Regions from separate parts of the Pantoea sp. C2G6 genome, predicted to be linked through region 1. Evidence: predicted binding sites of a transcription regulator. Region 1 holds the regulator's gene; each other region holds the start of a gene.
The links. The regulator PurR, encoded in region 1, represses purine synthesis genes. The targets are predictions, from matches to a motif close to CANGCAAACGTTTGCNTG.
Positions count from the first base shown of each region.

Region 2: the regulator PurR is predicted to act here: its motif matches at 2,973-2,990, upstream of guaD (guanine deaminase).
Region 3: the regulator PurR is predicted to act here: its motif matches at 4,800-4,817, upstream of glyA (serine hydroxymethyltransferase).
Region 4: the regulator PurR is predicted to act here: its motif matches at 1,407-1,424, upstream of ACCW71_RS09345 (7-cyano-7-deazaguanine/7-aminomethyl-7-deazaguanine transporter).

Region 1 covers NZ_JBGMNJ010000001.1:530,894-538,112, forward strand. Annotated here, with positions in the region: gene punC (purine nucleoside transporter PunC) at 1-880, opposite strand, end outside; gene punR (DNA-binding transcriptional activator PunR) at 987-1,892, shown strand; gene purR (HTH-type transcriptional repressor PurR) at 1,889-2,914, opposite strand; gene ACCW71_RS02565 (YnhF family membrane protein) at 3,197-3,286, shown strand; gene ACCW71_RS02570 (C40 family peptidase) at 3,339-4,130, opposite strand; gene ACCW71_RS02575 (Grx4 family monothiol glutaredoxin) at 4,496-4,831, shown strand; gene rnt (ribonuclease T) at 4,875-5,543, opposite strand; gene gloA (lactoylglutathione lyase) at 5,664-6,071, opposite strand; gene ACCW71_RS02590 (alkene reductase) at 6,188-7,219, opposite strand, start outside.
Region 2 covers NZ_JBGMNJ010000001.1:723,751-730,969, reverse strand. Annotated here, with positions in the region: gene ACCW71_RS03480 (MDR family MFS transporter) at 1-813, shown strand, start outside; gene ACCW71_RS03475 (DUF1161 domain-containing protein) at 846-1,142, opposite strand; gene ACCW71_RS03470 (DUF1283 family protein) at 1,188-1,511, opposite strand; gene ACCW71_RS03465 (YnfA family protein) at 1,645-1,971, shown strand; gene ydfG (bifunctional NADP-dependent 3-hydroxy acid dehydrogenase/3-hydroxypropionate dehydrogenase YdfG) at 2,001-2,747, opposite strand; gene guaD (guanine deaminase) at 3,159-4,487, shown strand; gene xdhA (xanthine dehydrogenase small subunit) at 4,484-5,926, shown strand; gene xdhB (xanthine dehydrogenase molybdopterin binding subunit) at 5,916-7,219, shown strand, end outside.
Region 3 covers NZ_JBGMNJ010000009.1:109,472-116,690, forward strand. Annotated here, with positions in the region: gene ACCW71_RS13580 (nickel/cobalt transporter) at 1-134, opposite strand, end outside; gene ACCW71_RS13585 (DUF1007 family protein) at 125-751, opposite strand; gene csiE (stationary phase inducible protein CsiE) at 907-2,175, shown strand; gene ACCW71_RS13595 (3-phenylpropionate MFS transporter) at 2,157-3,305, opposite strand; gene glyA (serine hydroxymethyltransferase) at 3,434-4,687, opposite strand; gene hmpA (NO-inducible flavohemoprotein) at 4,994-6,178, shown strand; gene glnB (nitrogen regulatory protein P-II) at 6,227-6,565, opposite strand; gene glrR (two-component system response regulator GlrR) at 6,737-7,219, opposite strand, start outside.
Region 4 covers NZ_JBGMNJ010000005.1:125,129-132,347, reverse strand. Annotated here, with positions in the region: gene ACCW71_RS09350 (DcrB family lipoprotein) at 46-600, opposite strand; gene ACCW71_RS09345 (7-cyano-7-deazaguanine/7-aminomethyl-7-deazaguanine transporter) at 717-1,382, opposite strand; gene tusA (sulfurtransferase TusA) at 1,587-1,838, shown strand; gene ACCW71_RS09335 (zinc/cadmium/mercury/lead-transporting ATPase) at 1,880-4,171, opposite strand; gene ACCW71_RS09330 (lysoplasmalogenase) at 4,258-4,887, opposite strand; gene ACCW71_RS09325 (DUF2500 domain-containing protein) at 5,040-5,396, shown strand; gene ACCW71_RS09320 (DUF1145 family protein) at 5,423-5,695, opposite strand; gene rsmD (16S rRNA (guanine(966)-N(2))-methyltransferase) at 5,685-6,284, opposite strand; gene ftsY (signal recognition particle-docking protein FtsY) at 6,519-7,219, shown strand, end outside.

The sequences.
Region 1 (7,219 bases):
CAGTGCCAGAGAGCGCGACACCAAACAGCGCCAGAATACTCAGGCTGTAGAGCAGCAGCAGCCAGGGCAGCAGCTGTGCGCCACTAAAACGGTTAAGCAGGGCACGACAGCCAAAACCGCCAATCAGGAAAGCCAGCGTCTGGGGCAGATAGCTCAGCCCGATGTCGGCTGGCGAGAGCCCCAGATCGGCCAGAATAAAGGGCGAACCGGTCAGCCAGGCAAAAAAGCTGGCGGAACAGGCGGAATAGATCAGAACGTTACCGCTGTAAATCCGGGATTTCACCAGCGAGAGAAAACCTGGCTGCGCACCTTTGTCAGCGGCCACCGGACGCGCACCCGGCAGACGCAACGTGGTCAGAATCAGCGCGACCGCAGTCAGGGTCAGCACCAGGAAAATGGAGCGCCAGTGGAAATGGCCAATCAGCCAGGCACCCAGCAGCGGGGCCAGCGCGGGGGAGAGCGCAACCAGCGGCATGATGGTGGCGAACACTTTATTGGCGCGCGCCGCCGGATAGCGATCGACCACCAGCGCCTGCCAGCTTACGGCGGCGGCGCAGACGCCAATCGCCTGCGCAAAACGCAGCAGCAGCATCAGATAGATATTACTCACCCACAGCATCCCGGCGCAGCCGACAGCAAACAGCGTCAGCCCGGCCAGCAGCACCGGCTTGCGCCCGATGCGATCGGAGAGCGGCCCCCAGAAGAGCTGACCGCAGGCAAAGCCCGCCAGGAACAGGCTCAGGCTGGCGCTGATCAGACCCGGCGAGCTGTTAAAGGTCTGCTGCATCGCACCGAAGGCGGGCAGGTACATATCAGTGGCTAAAAAGCCCAGCATGCTCAGCAGAGCAAGATAGGGCATAAATCCTTTGGTCGGTAACATGTGCTTCTCATTTTGCAGGATAAACGCGGCAGAGTGTAAAAGGTGCGTTTGCGGCTGTGAAACGCTAATATTTGCCGATTGCTGTTAAAATTTTTGAAGGCAGATTATGTGGTCGGAATATGCATTAGAGGTGGTTGACGCAGTGGCGCGCGGTGGCAGTTTCAGCGCGGCGGCGCAGGAGCTGCATCGCGTCCCTTCTGCCATCAGCTATACGGTGCGCCAGCTGGAGACCTGGCTGGCGGTGCCGCTGTTTGAACGCCAGCATCGGGAGGTGGTATTAACGCCTGCGGGCGAGCATTTTGTCCGTGAAGGGCGCAGCGTCATCAAAAAAATGCTCGCCACACGCCGACAGTGTCAGCAGCTGGCTAACGGCTGGCGCGGCCAGTTAAGCCTGGCGATTGACTGCATCGTGAAACCCGAGCGGACCCGGCAACTGGTGAAAGATTTTTATCGCCATTTCCCCGATATGGAGCTGCACATCAGCTATGAAGTGTTTAACGGCGTCTGGGATGCGCTGGCGGATGGCCGGGTTGAAGTGGCGATTGGCGCGACCCAGGCGATCCCGGTTGGCGGACGTTTCGCCTTCCGCGATATGGGGAAGCTCAACTGGCGCTGCGTGGTTGCGCATCATCATCCGCTGACGCAGGCCAGCCAGATCGATGAAGATACGCTGCGCAGCTGGCCGTCGCTGGTGCTGGAGGATACCTCCCGCGCGCTGCCGCGCCGGATGACATGGACGCTGGATAACCAGCGCCGGCTGGTGGTACCGGAATGGCAGACCGGGCTGGACTGTTTGCTGGCGGGATTGTGCGTCGCGATGGTGCCAGGTCATCTGGCGAAACCGCTGCTCGACAGCGGCGATCTGGTTGAGCTGACGCTGCCGGTGGCCTTTCCTGACAGCCCCTGCTGCGTCAGCTGGGCGGAAGATCGCGCATCCCCGGCAACCGCCTGGCTGCTGAACTACCTGGGTGATGCGCAGACGCTTAATCAGGAGTGGCTGAGCGAGGATTAACGGCGATAGTCGCGGAACGGACCATCCGCGACCGAACGGCGTTCAATCAGGGTAGGGTGCACTTCAATCGTCTGTGACACTTCGCGTTTGCTGGTGATACGGTCCAGCAGCATATCCAGCGCTTTCTCACCCAGCTGGGCTTTCGGCTGATGGACGGTGGTCAGGGCCGGGGCGAAATAGCGCGCGTTGCGCACATTGTCATAGCCGATCACCGAAATATCCTGCGGCACCCGCAGGCCCATCTCGTCGGCGGCACAAATCGCGCCCATCGCCATAATGTCGCCGCCACAGAACACCGCGGTCGGACGCTGTTTCTGCGACAGAATCTGCTGCATCGCCTGATAACCCGACTCCGGCTCAAAGTCACCCTGCACGATCCATTCGGGACGCGGCTGAATCCCCGCTTCTTCCAGCGCTTTCAGAAAACCGGCATGGCGTCCGCCGCCGGTGTTACGCTCCATCTGACCGGGGATAGCACCAATATCGCGGTGGCCGCGCTCAATCAGATAACGGCCGGCCAGATAGCCGCCCTGGAAGGCATTATCCAGCACGGTGTCGGTAAAGTCGGCGCGTGACTCGCCCCAGTCCATCACCACCATCGGAATATTACGGTTCTCTTCCAGCATCTTCAGCAGATCGTCCGGGTATTCAGAGCACATCACCAGCAGGCCATCGACGCGCTTCTGCGCCATCATGCTGAGGTAAGCGCGCTGTTTTTGCAGATCGTTATGGGCATTGCCGAGGATCAGGGTGTAGCCCTTGTCAAAGCAGTGATTCTCCACGGCTTCGATAATTTCAGCGAAATAGGGCGCTTCGCTGGAGGTGGCAAGCAGGCCCAGCGTTTTGGTGTGATTCACCTTCAGGCTGCGCGCCACGGCGCTGGGTGAGTAGTGCAGCTCCTGAATCGCCTGCCAGACCGCGTTGCGCGTCTCTTCCGCCACAAAGCGCGTTTTATTAATGACGTGCGAAACGGTGGTCGTTGAGACGCCGGCGCGTTTTGCCACATCTTTGATTGTTGCCATGAAAATCGGACTCCAGTGCTTATCTAACTCGCTGATAAGCGTAATGTTAAACGTTTGCGTCTGCCCAGGGGGTTTTCCTGCAATCATGCCTCTTTTCTGGCCGGTAAACAGGCGTCTGGCGGGTAAATAGCGCCTGGAAAAGCGAGCAAACGGAATCGGGGTTGCGCGCGTTGCGCAACAAAGGCGGGATTCTAACAAGGCTGACCGGATAAAACGAGATTTTTACCGGTCCCTGTGGGAAAATGCTATATCCCTACATACTGTGTGACTAAGGAGTAATCAATGAGTACCGATCTTAAACTGGCGTTGATGACCACCGTCGGCTGCCTGCTGATGATTGTAGCCTTTAGTTTTACCGCTATTCTGCACTGATAAAAAAAGCCGGGGTTTTCACCCCGGCTCTCTTTTCTGGCTGTTTATCCACTCAGCGAATGGTTTTTGGCGTCATCACCCGACGGGCACCAATGTAGTGGCGCTGCCAGTAATCTTCCCCTAACGCGCTAATCTGAATATCTTTGCCGGTACGAGGCGACTGGATAAATTTGCCGTTACCCAGGTAAACGCCGACGTGGTCAGCGGTACCGCGACCGTTAATGCGGAAGAAAACCAGATCCCCTTTTTCCAGCGATTCGCGCTTAATCGGTGCGGCGTCACGCAGGTGATACATTTCATTGGCGGTGCGCGGGATCTTAAACTTCACCAGATCTTTATAGGCGTACCAGACCAGGCCGCTGCAATCAAAGCCGGTATGCGGGGAGGTGCCGCCCCACTGATAGGGTTTACCCAGCTGACCCATCAGCTTGGTCATCGCCGTTTCGCGCGCCTTCTGATAGCGCTGACGGTGCGATTTATTCATTTTGATGGTGCCGGTTTCCGCGCTGTTGAGGTCGGCGGTTTTCAGCGGACGCTGGTGGCCATAGCGTTTCTTGTTCTTTGTGCTGCTGGCGGTTTTAAGCGAGGTCTTGTGAGCGGGGGTCTGCTGAGCGGTCAGTTCAACTTTTTTCTGTTTTTTGGTTTTTGTTTTCTGAACCGGGCTGAGGCGACTCTTTTTCGCCGCTGTTTTGACAGGACGGCGCTTGCGGCGCTCATCGTCACGCGCACTCTTTTTCTCTGCTTTATGCGTACTGAGGTTCACCGGCTTGTGCGGTGACGCAGCGGCGACATTAAAGAACAGTTGCGCAAAGGCCAGCATAAAAAGCGTAATGATTAAACGCATAGTCCGTTGATAAGTTGAGTTGTCAGGGCCACTACGCACCGCGACAAGGGTGAGAATAATCTGATCCAGGATCAGCGCCGAAGCCATTCTAGTCCAGTTTTTTTAAAAACTGTTATGTCTTTTTTTATTAATCTTTGCAGCCGCCATAATAGTGTTGAAAATGAACATTTTCAGTCTCTTATATCAGCGAAATTATTACGAATTATTAAACTGTTACCAGCTGTTAATAAAGGAGAATTCATGCCCGGCCTGCCACAACTTAGCAATGCGGGTCATTTAATCGGGCAGTGAGCAAAATCTCGTTTTCAGTCACGCGGCGAAGTCGCTACAATAAACAAACACGAAGTAACGAATTAAGGAAGGCAATTATGAGTACTGTAGAAAAAATTCAGCGCCAGATCGCAGAAAACCCGATCCTGCTGTATATGAAAGGTTCCCCGAAACTGCCAAGCTGCGGTTTCTCTGCTCAGGCGGTACAGGCGCTGTCAGCCTGTGGTGAGCGCTTTGCTTACGTGGATATTCTGCAGAACCCTGACATTCGTGCAGAGCTGCCGAAATACGCCAACTGGCCAACCTTCCCGCAGCTGTGGGTCGATGGCGAGCTGGTCGGCGGATGTGACATCATCGTTGAGATGTTACAGCGTGGTGAATTGCAGTCGCTGATCAAAGAGACCGCAGAAAAATTTAAAGAAGCAGAATAAAAAAAGGCCGACATCATGTCGGCCTTTCTCATTATGGCATCCCTTATGCGGATGCATCGGCTTCCGGCGCTTCCGCCGCCAACGGAAGTGGCCAGCCGCCTAAACGTTTCCAGCGATTCACCAGCTCACAGAACAGCAGCGCCGTCTGCTGGGTGTCATACAGCGCCGAGTGCGCCTGATTGCTGTCAAACGCCATCCCCGCCGCGATACAGGCTTTCGCCAGCACCGTCTGTCCCAGCACCAGGCCGCTCAGGGCCGCGGTGTCAAAGGTGGCGAACGGATGAAACGGATTGCGTTTCAGGCTGGCACGCTCCGCCGCGGCCGACATAAAGTTCAGATCGAAAGTCGCGTTGTGCGCCACCATAATGGCGCGGTTACAGCCGCTGTCTTTAATGCCTTTGCGCACCATTTTAAAAATGGCGTGCAGCGCTTCATATTCACTCACCGCGCCACGCAGCGGATTAGTGGGGTCGATACCGGTAAAGGCCAGCGCTTCAGGGTGCAGCAGCGAGCCGGCAAACGGCTCGACGTGAAAATGCAGCGTCTGGTCAGTCTGAATCCAGCCCTCTTCATCCATTTTCAGCGTGATGGCGGCAATCTCCAGTAACGCATCGGTTTGCGCGTTGAAACCCGCGGTTTCCACGTCGATGACCACCGGATAGAAGCCACGGAAACGTTGATTGAGTGCATTAGGGGAATTCGATTCAGACATCAGGATCTCGTTGCAGAAAAAGGGCAGCGCGCATTATGGCAAAAAACCGGCCCGGGTGCAGCAGATGAACCGCAGAGAAGGGAGGTCAGCCCACCCGGCAGGGCAGGCTGAGGGGCAGAATTAGTTGCCCAGGCCGTTTCCGGCGTCTTTGTTTTCGATCAGCTCAATTTTGTAGCCATCGGGATCTTCCACAAAGGCAATAATGGTGGAGCCGCCCTTGACCGGGCCCGCTTCACGGGTGACGTTGCCACCATCTTTGCGGATACGCTCGCAGGCTGCTGCCGCGTCATCGACGCCCAGCGCGATATGACCATAGGCGTTGCCGAGGTCATACTTATCAACGCCCCAGTTGTAGGTCAGCTCAATCACCGCGCCTTCGCTCTCGTCGGTGTAACCTACAAACGCCAGGGTATATTTGTATTCGGTGTTTTCGCTCTGACGCAGCACGCGCATGCCCAGCACACGGGTGTAGAAGTCGATAGAACGTTGCAGATCGCCAACGCGCAGCATGGTATGAAGTAAACGCATAACATCCTCTTTTCAATAAAACGCCATCGCCGGATGACCCAGGCGCTAAGTATAGCGATCAAAATCGCCATTGCGTAATGGCTGCCGTCATCGTCCCGGACGGCAGCCCGAACCGATTACAGGGTAGGGTAGTCGATATAACCTTCCGCGCCGCCGCCGTAGAAACTCTCCGGGCGCTGTGGATTCAGTGGCGCGTCCTGTTGCAGACGTTCAACCAGATCCGGGTTAGCGATGTAATCGCGACCAAAGGCCACCGCATCGATCAGACCGCGTGCGATCAGATCGTCCGCTTTCTCCACGGTGTAGGCACCAGCACCAATGATCACGCCAGGGAACAGGTCACGCACTTTCTGACGGAAAGCGTCGGTATAAGGCTTACCGCCGGCCCAGTCTGGCTCTGAAAGGTGCAGATAGGCGATGTTGCGTTTTGCCAGCTCGCCGATATACCACAGCGCGGCTTCTTCTTCGTCCGGGCCGTTATCGAGATTCTGGAAGCTGCCGATAGGGGAGACGCGAATACCGATACGATCCGCCGCCCAGTTGGCGATCACCGCATCAACCACTTCCAGCGCAAAACGACCGCGTTTTTCAATGCTGCCGCCATATTCGTCGCTACGCTGGTTTGAGCCTGGCGCCAGGAACTGGTGGATCAGATACCCGTGCGCCGAGTGCAACTCAAGCAGATCGAAATCCGCTTCGCGCGCGTTGGCGGCGGCCTGACCAAAGTCGGCCACGATCTGCTGGATCTCCGGCACCGTCAGTTCGCGCGGCGTGGAGGTCTCTTCACGGTAGACGCTGCCATCTTCGGCACGCAGCGAGGTGCGGGTGCCCGCGGCAATCGCCGAAGGTGCCACCGGGGCTTTGCCTTCCGGCTGCACGCTGTTGTGCGAGATACGACCGGTGTGCCACAGCTGCACGGCGGTATGGCCGCCCGCCTGATGCACCCCTTCGTTAATCGCTTTCCACGCCGCGATCTGTGGCTGCGTGTGTAAGCCTGGCGCACCGGCGTAGCCTTTCGCCTGGAAGGAGATCTGGGTGGCTTCGGTAATGATTAAACCGGCGCTGGCGCGCTGACGATAATATTCGCCCATCATCGGGGTTGGAATGTCGCCCGGCTCAATGCTGCGCAGCCGGGTCAGTGGCGCCAT
Region 2 (7,219 bases), 190 kb from region 1:
CTGTTGCAGGCGGAGCCCCTGGGGTTCTGGCTGGTGCCGTTCCTGCTCTTCTCGCTGTTCGCTGGCTGGCGGCTCAGACGCCACGAACAGCGCGCGGCGGCACCGCTGTTTCCGCTGGTGATCTGGCGTAGTCGACTGATGATGGCGGGCAATGCCGGCAACCTGATCATCGGTGCCGCCATGATGGGAATCAGCGCGTTCCTGCCCACCTGGATTCAGGGGATCGGCGGCGGCTCGCCGTTACAGGCGGGCAGCGCGCTGGCGATGATGTCGATTGGCTGGCCGCTGGCGAGTACCCTGAGCGGGCGTCTGATGCTGCGCACCTCGTACCGCTTCACCGCCCAGCTCGGCGCGCTGCTGCTGATGACCGGCAGTGGATTACTGCTGCTGTTACGGCCGGAAAGCTCGCTCTGGCAGGCGGGCTTTACCGCCTTTGTGATTGGGACTGGTATGGGAATGACCAGCACCACCTTTCTGGTCTCGGTGCAGAATCAGGCGGATTACCAGATTCGCGGCATCTGTACCGCCTCGATCATGTTCAGCCGGATGATTGGCTCGGCGGTGGGCACGGCGATCATGGGGGCGGTGCTGAACCTCAATCTGCAATGGCGACTGCCGCAGGCGCAGGACCCGGTGCAGCAGATTATGTCCGAGCAGAGTCGTCGTCAGCTGTCGCCGGAAACCCTGCAACAGCTGGTGCAGTCGATTGCCGCCTCGCTGCATTGGGTGTTTGTGGTGGCTCTGGTGATTGCGCTGTTTGCGCTGGGTGTGGCGTGGATGATGCCGCGTCAGCGGCCGGAACAGGCGGAATAATCGCGAGGGCGACAGACGTCGCCCTGCGGGATTTACTGCGCGGGCGCGTCCTGAGAGCTTCCCGCACTGTCGGGTACGCTGGCCTCGTCGTCGCGGCCTGAGCGCTTATAAACAATCTTTTGTGTGTCGTTGTCACAATGTCCGACCACCTGACCGCCCGCCTGATCGACCTGATCGTTGGCGACGATGTCGAGACTAAAACCCGATTCGGGCACACCGTTCTGAATAATTTTCTGGCTGATGTCGGCTTTTACCGATTCACAGGATGCCTGCGCCATCAGCGGCAGGGCAAATAACGCCGCGGTTAACAAAACCCTCTGTCGTTTCATCACGTATTCCTTATGTTAGTCGTCGGTCATTACTATAGCTCAATTTTACGGCGTTACTGGGCGACCGGAACGGCGATCGAGGCAGCGCAGTGTGTTTGGCTCCCAGTAGGCGTTGAGATTCATGCTCTGCTCACACTTATCGCGGGTATCAAAAGCGCGATCGGTCTTATCAAACTCTTTCTCCACGCGGGCATTGACCTTGTTGCGCAGCATCCGGGTGTCATTCCACTGCTCTTTATCCTGACGCGCCGCCTCATTGCCCAGCGCGGTGCTGCCATCTTCAATGATCAGTCGGTTGGTATTGGCGGTCGCCGTCAACGCCGTAGCGGACAGCAGGACCAGAAGCACGGCGGGGATCATTTTTTTCATCACAATATCCTTTGGTTAATGCAGGCATCGCCCACAGGGACCGCTGTTGCAGTGGGTTTGCTTAGTATATCATCGCCGTTTCCTGGCTCACCAGCCGTGAGTCATTTGTTTACGTTCGGGAGAGGTAGCCGTGCTGATTAAAACCGCCTTGCTGTTTTTTGTTACCGCACTGGCGGAGATCACCGGCTGCTTTCTGCCGTGGCTGTGGCTGAAAAAGGGTGGATCGCCCTGGCTGTTATTGCCCGCGGCGGCCAGCCTGGCGCTGTTTGTCTGGCTGCTGACGCTGCATCCCGCCGCCAGCGGACGGGTCTATGCGGCCTATGGCGGCGTCTATGTGCTGACCGCGCTGCTCTGGTTGCGGGTAGTGGATGGCGTCAGGTTAAGCGCGTGGGACTGGAGCGGGGCGATTATCGCCTTCAGCGGCATGCTGATTATCGTGCTGGGCTGGGGACGCGGTTAGAGCCAGCCGGGCGGCTGGCTCAGCGGCCACTAAGGCTTGTGTACCTTCAGGCCCGCCAGCGTCTGGCTGACCGGCATCATCTCCAGGGTGTTGATATTGACATGCTTCGGCAGGGTGGCGACCCACCAGACCGCTTCGGTCACATCCTCTGGCGTCAGCGCCGTTGCGCCTTCATAGACCTGTCCCGCTTTGTCGTCGTCGCCTTTAAAACGCACATTTGAGAACTCAGTGCCGCCCACCAGACCCGGCTCAATGTCGGTCACGCGCAGCGCGGTGCCGTGCAGGTCAGTGCGCAGATTGAGGCTGAACTGCCGCACAAAGGCTTTGGTCGCGCCATAGACGTTACCGCCCGCATAGGGCCAGCTGCCGGCGATCGAGCCGATATTGATGATATGACCGACGTTACGCTCCACCATCTGTGGCAGCAGGGCGCGTGTCATATAGACCAGACCTTTGGTGTTGGTGTCGATCATATTCTCCCAGTCGTCCACGTTGGCCCGGTGCGCCGGTTCGATACCCAGCGCCAGACCGGCGTTGTTCACCAGCACGTCAATGTCACGCCACTCCGCCGGCAGCGCGCTTATCGCCTCGTCAATGGCGGCACGGTTACGCACATCAAGCTGCACCGTATAGAGATCTTCGCCCAGCTCATCCTTCAGCGCTTTGAGACGCTCGGCCCGTCGACCGCTGGCAATCACTTTGTGACCCGCTTTAATAAAGCGGCGGGTGATGCACTCACCAAAACCGGCGGTTGCGCCGGTGACAAAAATAATCATCTCACTGTTCCTTATGCCATTTTCGGAGTCGATGGCTTCACCATAGCATTTCATTTCTGCTTCTGCGCGTTGAAAAACCGATTGGCCTGTAAACGGATTTTACCGGGCGGGCTGCCGCACCCTTACAGGGCAGGCTGCACCGTTAATGCGCAGGCGCAGCGCCGCCGTAGCCGTAATTATGCGCACTGACAGGGCGAAGAAGAGATAGCAACCGTTTGCATCGGGTCCGCAAACGGTTGCCAGGCCGATGACTCTTTTTTTTGTTGCGCAACGACCGGGAAAGCAGGCTATCTGAATGAAAAATAAGAATTTATTTTAATTTTCATTCTGGCACGCTGGTTGCAATGCAATGGTAAGACATTTACCTGCACCATAATAAGAAGGCCAGCGGGCTTTCAGAAAGGAATGAGTATGCTTTCAGCCACAGAGACGGCGATTCGCGCCAGCTTTTTTGACTTTACCGCAGTGGTGGATCATCCCGAGGATCTGCCAGCCCAGGCGCGCTATCTTGAAGATGGTGTGCTGCGGCTGCGCGACGGGCGCGTGGTGGGGCTGGATAGCTGGGAGAAGAGCGAGGCGGCGCTGGCTGGCCAGCCGGTTATCGATCTGCGTGGCAAACTGATTGTACCGGGTTTTGTCGATACCCATATTCACTATCCCCAGACCGAGATGATTGGCGCGTTCGGGGAACAGCTGCTGGAGTGGCTCAATCACTACACCTTTCCGGTTGAGGCGCAGTATCACTGTCCCGATCACGCCGCCCGGATGTCCGCCTTTTTCCTGCATCAGCTGCTTGCCAACGGCACCACCAGCGCGCTGGTGTTTGGCACCGTACATCCGCAGTCGGTCGAAGCGCTGTTCAGCGCCGCCGAAGCGCTGAATATGCGCATTATCGCCGGTAAGGTGATGATGGATCGCAACGCGCCCGACAACCTGACAGAAACACCGGAAGAGAGTTACCAGCAGACGCGGGCGCTGATTGAGCGCTGGCATCAGCGTGGACGGCTGAGCTACGCCCTGACGCCACGCTTCGCGCCCACCTCATCCCCGCAATTGCTGGAAAAAGTGCAGCAGCTGCGTCAGGACTTTCCCGACACCTGGCTGCATACCCATCTCAGTGAAAACCCGCAGGAGGTCGCCTGGGTTAAAGAACTCTTCCCGGAGCGTGACGGCTACCTGGATGTGTATCACCACTATCAGCTGACCGGCAAACGCAGCGTGTTTGCCCACTGCCTGCACCTGGAAGAGAACGAGTGGCAGTGCCTGCACGATACCGATTCGGCCATCGCTTTCTGTCCCACCTCCAATCTGTTTCTCGGCAGCGGCCTGTTTAACCTGAAACGCAGCTGGCAGCAGGGGGTGAATATCGGCATCGGCACCGATGTCGGTGCCGGTACCACCTTCAGCATGTTGCAGACGCTGGGCGAAGCCTACAAGGTCGGGCAGCTCCAGCACTACCGGCTCAGCGCCGCCGAAGCCTTCTATCATGCCACGCTGGGCGGCGCGCGCGCGCTGGATCTTGACCAGGCCATCGGCAATTTCAACGTCGGCAAAGAGGCGGATTTCGTGGTACTCGACCCGGCCGTCTCCGCGCTGCAACAGCTGCGCATCGGCAACAGCAAAAATATCTGGGAAAAACTGTTCGTATTAATGACGCTGGGGGACGACCGCAATATTGCCCAGACCTGGGTAGCGGGCCGTCCGGTCTGGCAACGTGACGCAGGGGAGCAAGCCGCATGATCCAGTTTCTGTTAAACAACCAGCTGGTGAGCGAAAACGCGCTGGACCCGAATCTCACCGTACTTAACTACCTGCGCAGCCGGCAGCAGCGCAGCGGCACCAAAGAGGGATGCGCCTCCGGCGACTGTGGTGCCTGTAGCGTCACGCTCGGCAAAGCCGTTGACGGCAGAATGGAGTATGAAACGGTCAACAGCTGCCTGACGCTGGTCTCCGCGTTGCAGGGCAAACAGCTGATCACGGTCGAAGATCTGCGTCATGGCGGCGCGCTGCACCCGGCGCAGCAGGCGATGGTCGACTGCCACGGCTCGCAGTGTGGTTTCTGTACCCCTGGCTTTGTGATGTCGCTGTTCAGCCTGCAAAAATCCGCGGCGGGCTGGGATCGTCATCGGGCGGAGACCGCGCTGGCGGGCAACCTCTGTCGCTGCACCGGCTACCGGCCAATCATGGCCGCCGCCGAGCAGCTCTGCTCACAGCCGGTGGCGGACCTGTTCGATCAGCACGCCGCTGAGGTGGTCGCGCGGCTTGAGGCGCTGGGAAATGAGGAGATGCAGGAGCTGAGCGGGGAAGGACGGCGCTGTTTTCTGCCGAAAACCCCCTCTCAGCTGGCGGAGATCTATCTGGCCCATCCCGACGCCCAGCTGATAGCCGGAGGCACCGACCTCAGCTTGCAGATTACCCAGCAGCACCGGCGTCTGCCGCTGCTTATCGCGCTGGACCAGGTCGCCGCCCTGAAGATCTGTAGCGAATTTGACGACCACTATCTGCTGGGCGCGGGGGCGTCATTGCAGCAGATCAGCGATTTTCTGGCTACGCGCATCCCCGGCGTCAGCGAGATGTTCCAGCGTTTCGCCTCCTTGCAGATCCGCCTTCAGGGCACGCTGGGCGGCAACATTGGCAATGCGTCGCCCATCGGAGACGCCTCGCCGATGCTGCTGGCGCTGAACGCCAGTTTGCTGCTGCAATGCGGTGAGCAGCAGCGCAGCCTGCCGCTGGATCGCTTCTTTACCGGCTATCGCCAGACGGCGCTGCAACCCGGCGAGTTTATCCGCGCGATTCGCATTGACAAGGTGACAGTGTCACCCGACTTTGTCGCCTGGAAGGTTTCTAAACGGCTGGATGATGATATTTCGGCGGTGTTCGCCGCCTTTAATCTGCATATCGAGCAGGGCGTCATCACCCAGGCGCGTGTCGCCTTTGGCGGTATGGCGGCTACGCCGCGGCGTGCGCAGCAGTGCGAACAGGCGCTGACGGGCCAACCGCTGGACGCCGTGACGGTGTCACGCGCAGCCGCCGCGCTGGGTGAGGATTTCCAGCCGCTCTCCGACTTTCGCGCCAGTAGCGACTACCGTCTCAAGGTCGCCCGCAACCTGCTGCGTCGTTTCTTTCATCGCTACCACGGCGAATTAACCTGTATTGAGGTGGCCCGCTATGTCTCATAACCGTCCTGAACTCACAGAAGAGGTGATCAAAGCGCAGTACGCCGCCGATTTACAGAGTGGCGTCGGCCGCAGCAACCGCCATGAAAGCGCTGAAAAGCATGTGTCGGGTGAGGCGCGTTTTATTGACGACAAGCCAGCGTTGCCGGGTCTGCTGCATCTGGTTCCCCGACTGAGCGAACACGCCCATGCCCGCATCCTGCATATCGATGTGCAGCCGTGCTACGCCGTGCCGGGCGTGGTCAGCGTCTTAACCTGGCAGGATGTGCCGGGCGTCAACGATGTCGGACCGCTGGAGCCGGGCGATCCGCTGCTGGCCCATGAAAAGGTGGAGTACCTCGGACAGATTGTGATCGTGGTGGCGGCCGACACCCCGGACGCCGCCCGCCTCGGCGCAGCCGCCGCGCTGATTGAATATGAGGTGCTGGAGCCGCTGCTGGATGTGGAACTGGCGCTGGCACAGGGCAGTTTTGTTCAGGAGCCGCACGTACATCAGCGCGGCGACGTGGAGGCGGCGCTGGCGCGTGCGCCGCATCGGGTCAGCGGCGCGTTTCATATTGGCGGTCAGGAGCACTTTTATCTGGAGACCCAGACAGCGATGGTGATCCCCGGTGAAGATCGGCAGCTCCAGGTCTTTTCCTCGACCCAGAACCCGACCGAAGTGCAGAAACTGGTCGCGGAAGTGATGGGCATCAGCCTCAACCAGGTGACGATTGATATGCGCCGCATGGGCGGTGGCTTTGGCGGCAAAGAGACACAGGCCGCCGGTGTCGCCTGTCTCTGTGCGATTGTGGCGCGTCAGACCGGCCGGGCGGCGAAAATGCGGCTCTCACGGCGCGACGATATGCGTATCACCGGCAAACGCCATCCCTTCTTTGTGCGCTACGAAGCGGGCGTCGAGGAGGATGGGCGGCTGTGCGGCATCAGAATCGACCTGGCCGGGAACTGCGGTTATTCACTGGATCTCAGCGGATCGATTGTCGATCGTGCGATGTTCCACGCCGATAACGCCTATTACCTCGGCGACGCGCTGATTACCGGCTATCGCTGCCGCACTAATACTGCCTCGAACACCGCCTATCGCGGCTTTGGCGGGCCGCAGGGTATGGTGGCGATTGAGCAGATCATGGATCACATCGCCCGTGAACGGGGTCTGGACCCGCTGGCGCTGCGTAAACGCAACTACTACGGCAAGCAGGATCGCAACATCACCCATTACCACCAGCAGGTGGAGGATAACCTGCTGGATGAGATCACTGAACAGCTGGAGCAGAGCAGCGACTATCAGGCGCGCCG
Region 3 (7,219 bases), on a different contig from region 1:
TGCCACAGCACGCTCTGGAGCAGAATCTGCGACCAGTAGAGCCAGATCAGCAGCCCGCCGCTGACAAATAAGATTGCCAGCAGCCACAGGGGCCAGAGAGACGCGCGCCGTGCCGGGGCTGAAATTAGTGACATGTCAGGACCACCGTCTGCGCGAACTGACGACCTAAATCAAGCTCCTCCGCCGGTGCGTCAGCTTTGTCCAGCGACAGCGCATACTGCTTCAGCGAATCATTGGGCTTTGGCGTGTTGAGCGTAAACCGGCAACGCGCCTGCAACGCAGGCGGCAGCGTCAGAGCGCTGGCGTTGTCGTAGAACATATCGACGAAATAGGTCGGATCAAAGGTGAGGATCTCAAAACGCTGACCGGTCAGCACGGGCGGTTCCGCCAGCGGCAGAATGAACTCCAGCACCGCTTTGTGGCCGCTGCGTGAAAGGTTATATTCGGTTGGCAGATTCAAAAACTTTACCCGCTGTTGGTTGTGCCAGATTTCAGAAAAGTAGTGCTGGCCCAGCACGTTGGCCATCACGCCCGCCGCCAGCTTTTTCCACACCACGCTGCCCGGCTTCGCCTCCCCCGCGTCATACAGCAGATCGGCAGAGGTAATCTCATCCATGGTCCAGATCATCTTTAAACCGGTGAAGGTATCGCCCTGCGCCACCAGCTCGGTTTTCATATCAATAAAGCTGTGAGGATGCGCCAGCGCAGCCGGACTCAGCACCATCAGTAACAGAAAGCATGCGCGTTTCATAATGTTATAAAGTAACATTCCTGGTAAAAAGAATACAAGGGTAACAAAATTTTGTGACCCGCCTTAAACCTCCGCTAAAAAAACCGCGTAAACCGCCCAGGCGTGGGCGGGGTTGACTATTCTTAGCTCAAATTAGCCTGCTGGAAATCTGATTGATGAGTTCTGCTACCCCTTTGGCACCACTCTTCTCCCGTTCACAGCGTCAGTGCCATCTTTTATTGCTGCTGTTTCTGCCGACACCCGTGCTTACGCTGGAAAAAATCTGTCAGTTAAATGGTGTTGATCCTGCCGTCGCCCGACAGGATATTGCGGAAGTCGGCAATGAGATAGAGCGGTATCACCAGCTGGAGTTGCACCAGATGGTGGATGGCAGCTTTCGCCTTCATGGCACCGAGCTGGATCGGCGTCTCTGCCTGCTGCACAACCTGCGACGCAGTCTGCGGTTATCGCAGGCGTTTGTCTGTGAGCACTTCGCCGCGCCGCTGCGTCAGCGGCTCAGGGTAATGAAGATTGAGAAAGCGCTGTGTGATGAGACCAATCTCCAGGCGCTGATCCAGCATTGCAGTCTGCGACTGCGGCGGAATTTCAGCGAGCGCGACCGGCTCTTTTTACAGATCTATATGAAGTATGGCTTATGTCAGCGTCAGCCGGTGCTGTTCAGCGAGGCGCAGCGCAGCTGGCTGCAACATAAACCTGAACGGCAGGCGGCGGAAGATGTGATTCATCACTGGCGCAAACGCTGCCACCCTGCGCCACCGGAAAGTGAAACGGACTTCTGGACCCTGCTGTTCAGCCAGCTGCATACGCCGGTCGTCGAGGCGATTTATCATCCCACCGAGCAGCAGTTACTGGCCGCGACCCAGCAGCTGATCGACGACTTCGAGCAGTGCGCCGGGGTGACGTTCGCCGACCGCGACGAGCTGCTCTGCCAGCTCTATCCCCATCTGGCGCAGGCGCTGGAGCGCACCCATTTCCGCATCGGCATCGACAACAGCGTGGCGCTGGATGTCAGCCGCCTCTATCCACGGCTGCTGCGCACCACCCGGCAGGCGCTGGCGCGGTTTGAGCAGCACTACCAGCTCACTTTTACCCCAGAGGAGGTGAGCTTAATTACCATCATTTTTGGTGCCTGGCTGATGCAGGGGAATGCCCTTCAGGAGAAGCAGGTGCTGATCCTGACCGGAGAGGATGCGCAGCTGGAGCAGGATGTGGAGCAGCAGATCCGCGAGATCACGCTGCTGCCAATCAATATCACCTATCAGGATGTGAAGACCTTTCAGCGGGATGGCGCACCGCGCGACGTGGATATTATCATTTCGCCCTACGCCACCTCACTGCCGCTGTTCTCGCCGCCGCTGGTGCATGCCGAACTGCCGCTGACATTGCACCATCAGCAGCGCATTCGTTATCTGCTGGAGTCATAGCGCGGGCGCAGAAACAGCGCGGGCAGCGCCACCAGCGCCATCACCCAGAACAGATGTCCCTGCAAATGGGTAAACAGCACGCCGCAGATCATGGTCATTACCGCAATACCGCCGCCCATCGCCAGCGCCGAGTAGAGCGATTGCAGCCGGATCACTTCCGCCCCCTGACGCGCAGCGATAAAGCGCATCGCCGCCAGATGGCAGACGGTGAAGCTGCCGCAGTGCAGGATCTGCGCCACAATCAGCAGCGGCAGCGCGGTGCTGGCCCCCAGCAGGCCCCAGCGGATCAGCGCGCAGATGCCGGAAAGCAGCAGCAGATCGCGCGCACTCCAGCGGCGGAACAGGCGGTTGCTCAGGGCAAACACCAGGATCTCCGCCACCACGCCCAGCGACCAGAGATAGCCCACCGTGGAAGCGGAGTAGCCGCTCTCCTGCCACCAGATAGCACTGAAGCCGTAATAGGCCGCATGCGCGCCCTGTAGCAGGGTCACGCACAGCATAAAGCGCCACACCGCATTCTCACGCAGCAGGTCACGCCAGACCGCCCAGCCGCCGCCCGCCGCACCCTGCCGCTCATGACCCTGTGGCTGGGTGGCGGGCGTCAGCATCATGCCAGCCAGCATACTGATAACCCCCAGCGACAGCAGCAGCAGAATCGCCTGCGACGACCAGGCACTCACCAGCACGCCGGTTAAGGCGGAGCTGATAACAAACGCCAGCGACCCCCAGAGCCGCACCGGACCATAGGCCAGCCCAATCTGTTGGGTCCAGGTGGCGGCCAGCGCATCGCTGAGCGGAACCAGCGGCGAGAAGAAGAGGTTAAAGCCAATCATCACGGCAAGCAGCCACATCCACTGCTCACCGACCCAGTAACCGAGGGCGAACAGACCGCTCATCAACGCCAGCAGACGCAGCGCCGTAATCAGACGAGCGGGATTTTTCACCTGGGAGGCGATAAGCAGGCTGCCGACAAAGCGCGCCACCATGCCACAGCCGAGTAACAGGCCAATCTTCTCCGCATCCAGGCCGGTGCCTTTCAGCCACACGCCCCAGAAGGGCAGATAGATGCCGTAACAGAAGAAGTAAGTGAAGTAACCCAGTCCGAGCCATCTGGCGGAGCCGATTGCCATATTCCCTCCAGCAAGTGCGCTGCATAACAGCTTAAGTGGCCGCTACTCTGGCAGAGTGCCGCAGGCCAGACAATAAAAAAGGATGGCGGATGCCATCCTTTTTCTGCTGTTGCACAACCGGTTAATGCTTAAGCATAGACCGGCAGACGGGCGCAGATCTCCAGCACTTTCTGTTTGGTGCGCTCGATGGTCGCTTCGTCGTTGATGTTATCCAGCACATCGGCGATCCAGCCGGCCAGTTCACGCACGTCCGCTTCACTGAAGCCGCGGCGCGTAACCGATGGCGTACCGATACGAATACCGGAGGTGACAAACGGGCTTTTTGGATCGTTCGGCACGCTGTTTTTGTTGACCGTGATGTTGGCACGGCCCAGCGCCGCATCCGCTTCTTTACCGGTCAGGTTTTTGTTCACCAGATCGATCAGGAACAGATGGTTGTGCGTTCCGCCTGAAACGATGTTGTAGCCGCGCGCGATCAGCACCTCGACCATCGCTTTGGCGTTTTTTGCCACCTGCTGCTGGTAGGTTTTGAATTCCGGCTCCATCGCCTCTTTGAAAGCGACCGCTTTACCGGCGATAACGTGCATCAGAGGACCGCCCTGCCCGCCAGGGAAGACCGCGGAGTTGAGTTTCTTATAGAAATCTTCGTCGCCGTTTTTCGCCAGGATAATCCCGCCACGCGGACCCGCCAGGGTTTTGTGGGTGGTTGAGGTCACGATGTGCGCGTGCGGAATCGGGCTTGGATAGACCTCTGCGGCCACCAGACCAGCCACGTGCGCCATATCCACAAACAGCCAGGCACCGACGCTATCGGCGATTTCACGCATCTTCGCCCAGTCGCAGACGCCGGAGTAAGCGGAGAAGCCGCCGACGATCATCTTCGGCTTATGGGTTTTCGCCAGTTCAGCCAGCTCGTCATAGTCAATTTTGCCGGTTTCATCGATACCGTAAGCGACCACGTTATAGAGTTTGCCGGACAGGTTAACCGGTGAGCCGTGAGTCAGGTGTCCGCCGTGCGCCAGGTTCATACCGAGGATAGTGTCACCCGGTTGCAGCAGCGCGGTATAGACAGCAAAGTTTGCCTGAGAGCCAGAGTGCGGCTGCACGTTGGCGTAGTCAGCACCAAACAGCGCTTTGGCGCGATCGATAGCTAACTGTTCAACGACATCCACATGTTCGCAGCCGCCGTAATAGCGTTTGCCCGGATAGCCTTCAGCGTATTTATTGGTGAGCTGAGAACCCTGCGCCTGCATAACGCGCGGGCTGGTGTAGTTTTCAGAAGCAATCAGTTCGATGTGCTCTTCCTGACGCACTTTCTCCTGCTCCATCGCCTGCCACAACTCGGCATCATAATCGGCAATGTTCATATCACGCTTTAACATCCGCATCTCCTGACTCAGCTAACTTTCAAACGGTATTTTACCCCCCTTCAGGGGCGAAGGCCCACAGTGTAAACCGTTTTAACAGGTGAAGGTAGGGTGAACCGCCTCTTTTTACGCAAACGTTTGGCTGGCTGCTGGCACGGCTTTTTTACGCTTTTTATCCCCTTGCGCCGCCAGGATTTTTCTTCAGGCTGCCGCGAAAAGTTGCCACTCAGACAACCACAAACTTTATCAGGCTGTTTACATCGTTAGCAGGACGGCTATAAGATGTATTTAAAATACAACTTTAAACACGAGGTCGCTTTTATGCTTGATGCACACACTATCGCCACGGTGAAATCTACCCTTCCCGCTATTGCGGCCTGCGGTCCCAATCTTACCGCTCACTTTTACAACCGCATGCTGTCGCACCATCCTGAACTGAAAAATGTCTTCAACATGAATAACCAGCGCAACGGCAACCAGCGTGAGGCGCTGTTCAATGCGATTTGTGCCTATGGCGCGAATCTGGAGAATCTGGCGGTGCTGCTGCCGGCGGTGGAAAAAATCGCGCAGAAGCACACCAGCCTGAATATTCAGCCGGCGCAGTACGCCATCGTCGGTGAAAATCTGCTGGCGACCATTAAAGAGTTACTGGATCCGGGCGAAGAGGTGCTGGCCGCCTGGGGACGCGCCTACGGGCTGCTGGCGGATATTTTTATCCAGCGGGAAGAGGAGATTTATCAGGCGTCAGAGCAGCAAACCGGCGGCTGGCGTGACACCCGCACTTTCCGCATCAGCGCCATTGAACAGCAGAGCGAGGTGATCAAAAGTTTTACCTTCACGCCGGTGGATGGCGGTCCGGTGGCGGCGTTTGAGCCGGGTCAGTATCTGACGGTGCATCTGCAACCCGCTGACTTCGAATATCATCAGATCCGTCAGTATTCGCTTACACAGCTCAGCAACGGCCGGGATTATCGCATCGCGGTGAAGCGTGAGCCGCAGGGCACCGTCTCCGGCTGGCTGCATCAGCACGGCAAGGTGGGCGATGAGCTGCAACTGGCCGCTCCGCACGGCGACTTTTTCATGCAGGTTGAGCCCGCCACCCCGGTGGCGCTGATCTCCGCCGGTGTAGGCCAGACGCCGATGCTGGCGATGCTGCATGCGCTGGCGGCCCGCCATCATCCTGCGCCGGTCAGCTGGCTGCACGCTGCGGAGAATGGCGCGCAGCATGCGTTTGCCGCTGAAGTTAACGCCACCGGTGCGCAGCTCAGCGATTTTGCCAGCCAGGTCTGGTATCGGGCGCCGCAGGCCGGGGATGCCGGTCACTATGATGCCGAGGGGGTGATGGATATTACCCGGCTGTCAGCCCGCCTGGCCTCGCCAGAGACCCACTTCTACCTCTGCGGCCCGCTGGGCTTTATGCAGCATGTGGTCGCTCAACTGCGCGATGCGGGTGTGGCAGATGATCGCATTCACTACGAGCTGTTTGGTCCACACAAAGGCATGTAATTCAGCCATAAAAAAAGCCCGCTGAGCGGGCTTTTTATCCAGCCGGACTCAGATCGCCTCTTCATCCTCTTCGCCGGTACGGATTCGTACCACGCGCGCTACGTCAAAGACAAAGATTTTACCGTCACCGATCTTGCCGGTCTGCGCGGTGCGCATAATGGTCTCAACGCAGGTATCAACAATATCGTCGCCGACCACCATTTCGATTTTCACCTTAGGCAAAAAGTCGACCATGTACTCTGCGCCGCGATAAAGCTCGGTATGCCCTTTCTGGCGACCAAAGCCTTTCACTTCACTCACGGTCATGCCGGTGATGCCCACTTCCGCCAGCGCTTCACGGACATCATCGAGTTTGAATGGTTTGATAATGGCATCAATCTTTTTCATGTCAGACCCTTTTCTCACTCCCTCCATTGTCAGAGGGTTTTCCAGGTAAAAATGTTGCTGTCGCTGTCGGGCGCTAATATCCGGGATTCTTCAGATTGCCGCAAGCGCTGTCGGGTAACGCGAATCGCTTCCCGCTGATCATCAGCGCCTGAGCCGCGCCCCGCCACTCAGCTACTCTTTGAAATCACTGGCGTCCAGTTCATGACGGGACAGCAGCTTGTAGAACTCGGTGCGGTTACGTCCGGCCAGACGCGCCGCGTTGGTCACATTGCCTTTGGTCATCTGCAACAGTTTACGCAGATAGTTCAGCTCAAACTGATTGCGCGCCTCGGCAAAGGTGGGCAACGCGCTGTTTTCTCCGCTCAGCGCCTGCTCCACCAGCGCATCACTGATCACCGGTGGTGAGCTTAGCGCCACACACTGCTCAATCACATTGACCAGCTGGCGCACGTTGCCCGGCCAGCTGGCCGCCATCAGACGCTTCATCGCATCGACCGAAAAACTGCGGATCTGCGGTTTATGCCGCTCCGCCGCCTGGCGCAACAGGTGATTAGCCAGCAGCGGAATATCCTCAGTCCGCTCATGCAGCGCCGGGATTTTCAGATTCACCACATTGAGTCGATAGAAGAGATCCTCGCGAAACTCTTTTTTCTC
Region 4 (7,219 bases), on a different contig from region 1:
AGTACGCTGGCTTCACCGCCGAGTGGGGGAAGCCAGCATGAAGGCTTATTTCAGGGTGATGCTTTTCACAATGCTATCCGCATCGCTTTGCGCCTGCTGCTGATTATCGCCGGGCAGCGTAATCTGCAATGTCACCAGTTTGCCGTCCACCTTCGCCAGAATCACTGACGACCATGAGGTCTGGTTGTTGGCGGAAATCACCGTGTCCAGCTGCTGTGCCGGCTGATCTTTCAGCGTCACCGATTTGTTAGAAACCACCTGCAACTGCGGATCGCGGTTGCGCTGCTGCTGCTCCATACGCTGCGACAGCACATCCAGCCCTTCATTGGTCGGCTCACCGGCAATCACAATAATCGCGCGTGCGCCGGTTTCATCGGCGTAAACGTGCATATTGGTGCTCTGCGAACCCAGTTTACCGCTCTTGTCTGACATGCCCGCGGGCAGTGAGAAGCTCAGTTTGCCATCCATCAGGGTGACGGTCTGCGCCGACTGACTGGCGCTGACGCCGTTGTCATTTGCAGCTTCATCTTTCTTCTGGTCACAGGCGGCTAAGCCCAGCACCAGAATCCCCATACCTACATATTTCACCAGGTTGCGCATCAGAATCCCTTTTAAGTTTCCAGTCAGCCAGTAATAGAACAGGAATCAGGTTGCAAACGCAACCTGATGATTGTCAGCAGATCTTAGCGGGTAATGGCGAAAAACTGTATGTCCGGTTAGCCGAAATTTGCCACGCTGGCGCGCTGGCGCTCCGCCAGACGCTTCAGCGCGGCGTTGAGCAGCACGCCATAGGCTGGCAGGAAGAAGATCATGCAGATCAGCACCTTGAAGCTGTAATCCACCAGGGCGATCTCCACCCAGTGCTGGGCCATAAACGGATCGGGACTTTTGTAGAAGGCGATAAAGAAAAAGGCCAGCGTATCGCTGATATTGCCGAGGAACATGGCGCAGCCGGGTGCCACCCACCACTGCGGCAGACGACGCAGACGGTTAAACACATGCACGTCGAGGATCTGGCCCAGCGCGTAAGCCATAAAACTGGCGCAGGCGATACGGGCGACAAACAGGTTCATCACTTGCAGCGCCTGCCAGCCCTGCCACTCGCCCTGATAAAACAGCGCGGACACCCCGTAGGAGATAAACAGCGCCGGGATCATCACCGCCAGAATAATGCGGCGGGCCAGCGGTGCGCCAAAAATACGCACGGTCAGATCGGTGGCGAGGAAGATAAACGGGAAGCTGAACGCACCCCAGGTGGTCTGGAAGCCAAAGACCGAAATCGGCAGCTGAACCAGATAGTTACTGGAGGTGATCACCAGCAGGTGAAACAGCGATAACCAGAAGAGCGCATGCATGCGCTGACGCGAAGAGAATGCGAGCATAATCAACCTTTTTAATGTTGGGGTGAGGGAACCCATTGCGGGACGCCGTTCGGGCGGCGCCTGGCAGTTTCATGAGCAAAAAGCGGCGGCATCTTACCGCGTTGTGCTTTTTATGCAATGGTTAATTTTAGCGCAATCGTTATCGCCTTGCGTCACCGCCAGCACGCGCTAGAATGAGCGCCCCTGACCTGAAGCGAGTCCATTATGAGCGATCTTTTTTCCTCTGCCGACCATCAGCTGGATGCCTGTGGCCTGCGCTGCCCGGAGCCGGTAATGATGGTGCGCAAAACCGTCCGCAGCCTGCAAGAGGGTGAGACATTGCTGATCATCGCCGATGATCCCGCCACAACCCGCGATATTCCCGGCTTTTGTCGCTTTATGGAGCACCAGCTGCTGGCGCAGCAGACTGACCATCTGCCCTACCAGTTTCTGATCCGCAAAGGCATCGCCGGTTAACGACGACCGCGCAGGTCGCCGTTAACGCCCGGCCAGGCGGGTCAGTGGCCGCGGCGACGCAGTAAGCGCAGGGCGTTGGCTGTCACCAGCGCGGTCGCCCCGGAATCCGCCAGCACCGCCAGCCAGAGTCCGGTCAGCCCCAGCAGGGTTGTGACAAGGAAGATCGCCTTCAGCCCCAGCGCAATGGTGATGTTCTGGCGGATAATGCGGCGGGTACGGCGTGCCAGCGCAATCATCGGGGCCAGATTGCTGAGCTGGTTGCGCGTCAGAGCGGCATCGGCCGCCTCCAGCGCCACATCGGTGCCGCTGCCCATCGCAATGCCCAGCGTCGCGGCTTTCATCGCCGGCGCATCGTTAATGCCATCACCGACCATCGCCAGCGGCTGCTGCTGACTCAGCTCGCGGATCGCCGCGACTTTGTCGGCGGGCAGCAGGCTGGCGCGATAATCTATGTCGAGCTGACCGGCAATCGCCGCCGCCGCGCGCGGGTTATCGCCGGTCAGCATCAGACTCTCAATGCCCAGCTTTTTCAGCGCCTGCAACGCAGCCACCGCATCGTCACGCAGCTGGTCGCGCAGCGCCAGCGCACCCAGCGCTTCGCCATCGCGCAGCAGCACCACCAGGGTTTCCCCTTCCGCTTCCCGCTGCGCAATCTGCGCGCTTTGCTGCGGCGTCAGGCCGGGGGTGTGGCCGGGCGTCAGCAGCTGGATCTGTTGACCAGCTACCTCGGCGCGGATACCGCGTCCCGCCTGCACCTGCTGATCCTGGGCGATGGGAAGAGTGAGATTGCGCGCCTGCGCAGCCGCCACGATGGCGCTGGCCAGCGGGTGGGTGGCCCCCTGTTCTACTGCGGCGCTCAGCGCCAGCATCTCTGACTCGCTGGCGCTGCCAAAAGCGAGGATCTGCGTCAGCTGCGGCTTGCCAATGGTCAGGGTGCCGGTTTTATCAAACGCCATTCTGCGCAGCGAACTGAGCCGCTCCAGCGCCGCGCCGCCTTTGATCAGCGCGCCCTGGCGTGCCGCCGCCGCCAGCCCGGAGGTGATCGCCGCTGGCGTCGAGATCACCAGAGCGCAGGGACAGCCAATCAGCAGCAGGGTCAGCCCTTTGTAGATCCAGGGCTGCCACTCACCCATGCCGAGCAGCGGCGGAACCACCATCACCAGCAGGGCCAGCAGCATCACCAGCGGCGTATAGATGCGGCTGAAGTGGTCGATAAAACGCTCCACCGGGGCGCGATGGGTTTCCGCCTCCTCAATCAGTTGCAGGATGCGGTCGATGGCGCTTTCGCCCGGCTTCGACACCACTTCCAGCATCACCAGCCGGTCCACGCTGGTGGCACCGGCGAGGAGGGTTTCGCCGCTGGCGCGCGTCACCGGCAGCGATTCACCGGTCAGCGCGCTCTCATCAAAACTGGCGAGCGGACTGATTAAGCGGCCATCCACCGGCAGACGGCTGCCCGCCGCCACTTCAATCACGTCGCCCGGTTGCAGCGCCGCCAGCGGCACCTCGCTGCGCTGGCCCTGTTGCAGGCGCGTCGCCGATTCGGGCCGTAACGCCATCAGGCGGGTGACGCCGCTGCGTGCTCTGGCAGCGGCGTAGCCCTCCAGCTGTTCACCCAGCTGAAACAGCACCAGCACCATCGCCGCCTCGGCGTGCGCGCCAATAATCAGCGCGCCCGCCGCCGCCAGCGTCATCAGAGTTTCAATGGTAAACGGCGATCCGCTGCGCAGACGCTGCCAGGCGCTGCGCGCTATCGGTGCCAGGCCAAACAGCGTGGTCAGAATAAACAGCCGGTCGCCCCATGCTGGCGCGAAGTGGCTGAGAAGGCTGCTGGCCAGTACCAGCAGCGCCAGTGTGATCAGCATGCGGTTTTGCTGCCAGCGTGAGGGCTGGCTGTCGCTGTCGGCCGCACTCTTCTGCGGCGCGGCGAGCTGGAAGCCCGCTTTTTTCACCGCCTGTTCCACCGCGCTCTGCACGTCGCTGTCGGCGTTGACCACCAGTTTTTCACTGCTGAACAGCACGCGGGCGTCGGTCACGCCGCTAATCTGCCGCACGGCGGTTTCAATGGTGCGGGCGCAGCTGGGGCAATCCATACCGCTGACCTGCCAGCTAAAGGGATAGCTGCCGCCGGGTCGCCGCTCGCCTTCCTCATCCGGGTCGCTGCCGGGACTGCTGTTATTGTCACAGCAGCAGCCGGCGCTCTCCGGGGTCACGGGTGTCGCGGCGTGGATCGAGAGCGTATGGGGACGAGGCTGGGAGAGCTGACACTGCGGTTTAACCGGGGTGTGGCGGGCCTGGGATTTACCACAGCCACAGGCGTGAGGGTGATGCATATGACCTCCGAAAAAAAGGGATGAGCAACGCTGCCCATCCCCCTATCCTACACTCTGGAGTGAACTCCAGAGTCAAGGCTATTTTTTCAGACTACCCACAGCGAACGGACAATCATAAAGTGACCGGCAAAGTAACAGGCGGCGACCAGTGCGCTATCCGCGGTAAAGCGGCGGCGATAATGGGTCACAAACCAGATGATATTCGCCAGCAGCAGCAGACCGGCACCCACCATGATAGAGAAGCTGTAATCGGTTGGACGGAAGAAATATTGCTCGGTGGCGATCCAGGTCATCACCAGCGTCATGCCGATAAAGGTGCAGATTGGCCAGCGCAGATCTTCCAGTCGGTTCCAGATTACGCCAATCAGCACCGCGCCGATGATTAACAGCGTCAGCGGAATCGGCCAGAAAAAGGTCATGGTCATGCTGGCGGCAAAACAGAGGGTGTAGAGCAGGTGCGACAGGAAAAAGGCTCCGATGGCGTAGAGCATCTGCTGACGCGGCAGCAGCGTTAACGCATCCCCCGTCAGCGTGGCGAGCAGTCCGGCCAGAATCAGGTAGTCCGTGGTATGCAGCACCGGCGCCTGCCAGGCCAGCCCAACCAGCAGCAGCAGCGTGACCGGCTTAAACAGCCAGCGTTGCCATTGCGGACCACGGTAGGTGGCGTCGACATAGAGCCAGCCGGAGAAAAGTACAGCGAGGAAAGACCAGAGCATTGTTTCTCCCTTTTTGAGCCAAAACGGTGAAAGATCCCAAAGTATCCCCTCCAGTTTAGGTTACGTCCCGACGATGTGACAATCAGGCAACTCTGGTTGTATGCTTTGCCGCCTGATGAATAACCTCCCCGCTGCCCGGAGATGAGAGAGCCATGAGTAAACCGCCACTCTTCTTTTGTATTGTGATTGCCATTATTGCCGTGCTGGCGACCCGTCAGTTTATTAAGCAACGGCGTGAAGGGGCGGTGAATGACGCCTCGCCACCGCGCGTGCTGCTGGCCGAGGTGAAAACCAAACGTGAGTTTCCGTCACCCAATCGCCGCTCACGGCAGCGCGAGGTGATCGCCGGGGAAGAGATGCGTTATGAGGCGCTGTTTCAGCCGCTCAATGGCGCAGGCGATATTAAAGTGCAGCTTAAACAGCAGCAGTATGACGGGCTGGATAAAGGGGCGACCGGGGAGCTGAAGATGCAGGGCACGCGCTTTATCAGCTTCACGCCCCGATCTTAAGCGGCGGGCAGGACGCCCGCTCAGCGCTATTTTTTGCGAGGGAAGTGCTTTTTCTGCCAGGCGACCAGTTCAAACACCCCGAACAGGAACACTTTGGCCTGGGTAAGGCGATCAATCGGCGGCGCATCTTTGGTCTGCGTCGCGCGCAGTAACACCAGTTGCAGCCCATGCATCATGATCATGAAAAACAGCGCGACGTTGATAAAGTAGGTCAGCGGTTTCGGATAGGGATGCACCACGTTGACCAGCAGAAATCCCCACACGCATAGCATCAACAGACGCCCCAAATTAAGTAACATCCTGCGTCTCCTGTTGACGTTGATACAAACGATAAGCCACTTGTCCGGCAATTTTCTCGCGATAAAGATCCCAGTTTGGCGGCACCGGCGGCGCGCCATTCTCCACTTCGCTTTCGACGTAGATCAGCGCGTCGTCAGCCAGCCACTGATTCTGCTCCAGCAGCTGTAATGTCTGTTGCAGCAGCCCCTGACGAAACGGCGGGTCGATAAACACCACGTTGAACGGTTCACCCGGCTGGGCCAGCCAGGTCAGGGCATTGGTCTGAACCACGCTGCCGTTGCTGGCGTGCAGCGTCTGAAGATTCTTTGTCAGCTGCTGCGCCACCGGACGCTCCAGCTCCAGCAGCGTCGCCGAGGCGGCATAACGCGACAGCGCTTCCAGTCCCAGCGCGCCGCTGCCAGCAAAGCAGTCGAGGCAGCGGGCGTCCGTCAGTACCGGGGCCAGCCAGTTAAACAGCGTCTCACGCACCCGGTCGGTGGTGGGGCGCAGTCCGGCGCTCTCTGGCACCGGCAATTTACGACCGCGCCACTGTCCGCCAATGATGCGGATCTGCCCGGCACCGCCTCTGCTGCGGGGGTTTTTATTCATTTTGCTCACAACTCGTCATAATTTGTTGCGTAGTTTAACGGGCGAATCGGTGAGAAGAAACGTTAAAAAAGGGTGCTGTGGTGAGCTGGCTGGAAAGTGTTAGACTACTGAGTTGCTGAAGTCATGCATTATTCTGCGGTTTTACGCCGATCTGGCGTGGAACCAACTTTCATTGATTTACCCCTGGAAACGACGCGCGACCGGGACAAAGCCATCGAGGAGTGTAGTCACACAATGGCAAAAGAGAAAAAACGTGGCTTTTTTTCCTGGCTGGGATTTGGCAAAGAGGAAGAGAAACAACCTTCAGCGGAGGAGCAGGCGCAACAGGCCGCTGAACCCGCGCAGGCGCAGTCTGAGCCGGCATTAAGCCAGGCTGAAGCGCAGGCGGAAGAGCATGTCGCCATCACTGAAACGGTGGCCAGAGAGCAGCGCGAGGCGGAAGTCAGCGCCGCGGCACCGCATGAAGCGGCACCTGAGGCGCTGGATCAAGCTGCGCCGATTGACGCCGATCCTGAAGCCCTGCTGGAAGCCACCGCACCTGAACATGACGCCTCACCGGTTATCGACGCCGACGCGGTGATCAATCCGGTCAGCGACGCGCCACAGGATGACGCGCCATTAAGCGACGACGAGCTGGCCGCGCTGGCGCTGGGCGACGCTGAAATCGTTGAGGCGCCGCACGCTGAGGCGGAAGCGCCCTTAAGCGACGACGAGCTGGCCGCACTGGCGCTGGGCGACGCTGAAATCGCTGAGGCGCCGCATGCTGACGCGGAAGCGCCCTTAAGCGACGACGAGCTGACCGCGCTGGCGCTGGATGAGGCGGAGGTTGAGCCTGCCGAGGCTGACGCTCCCGCTTTAGCCGATACCGTCAGCGATTTACCGCTGGCCGCCGCGCCGCTGATCGCCCAGGAGCAGGAGCGCCCGAGCAAAGAGGG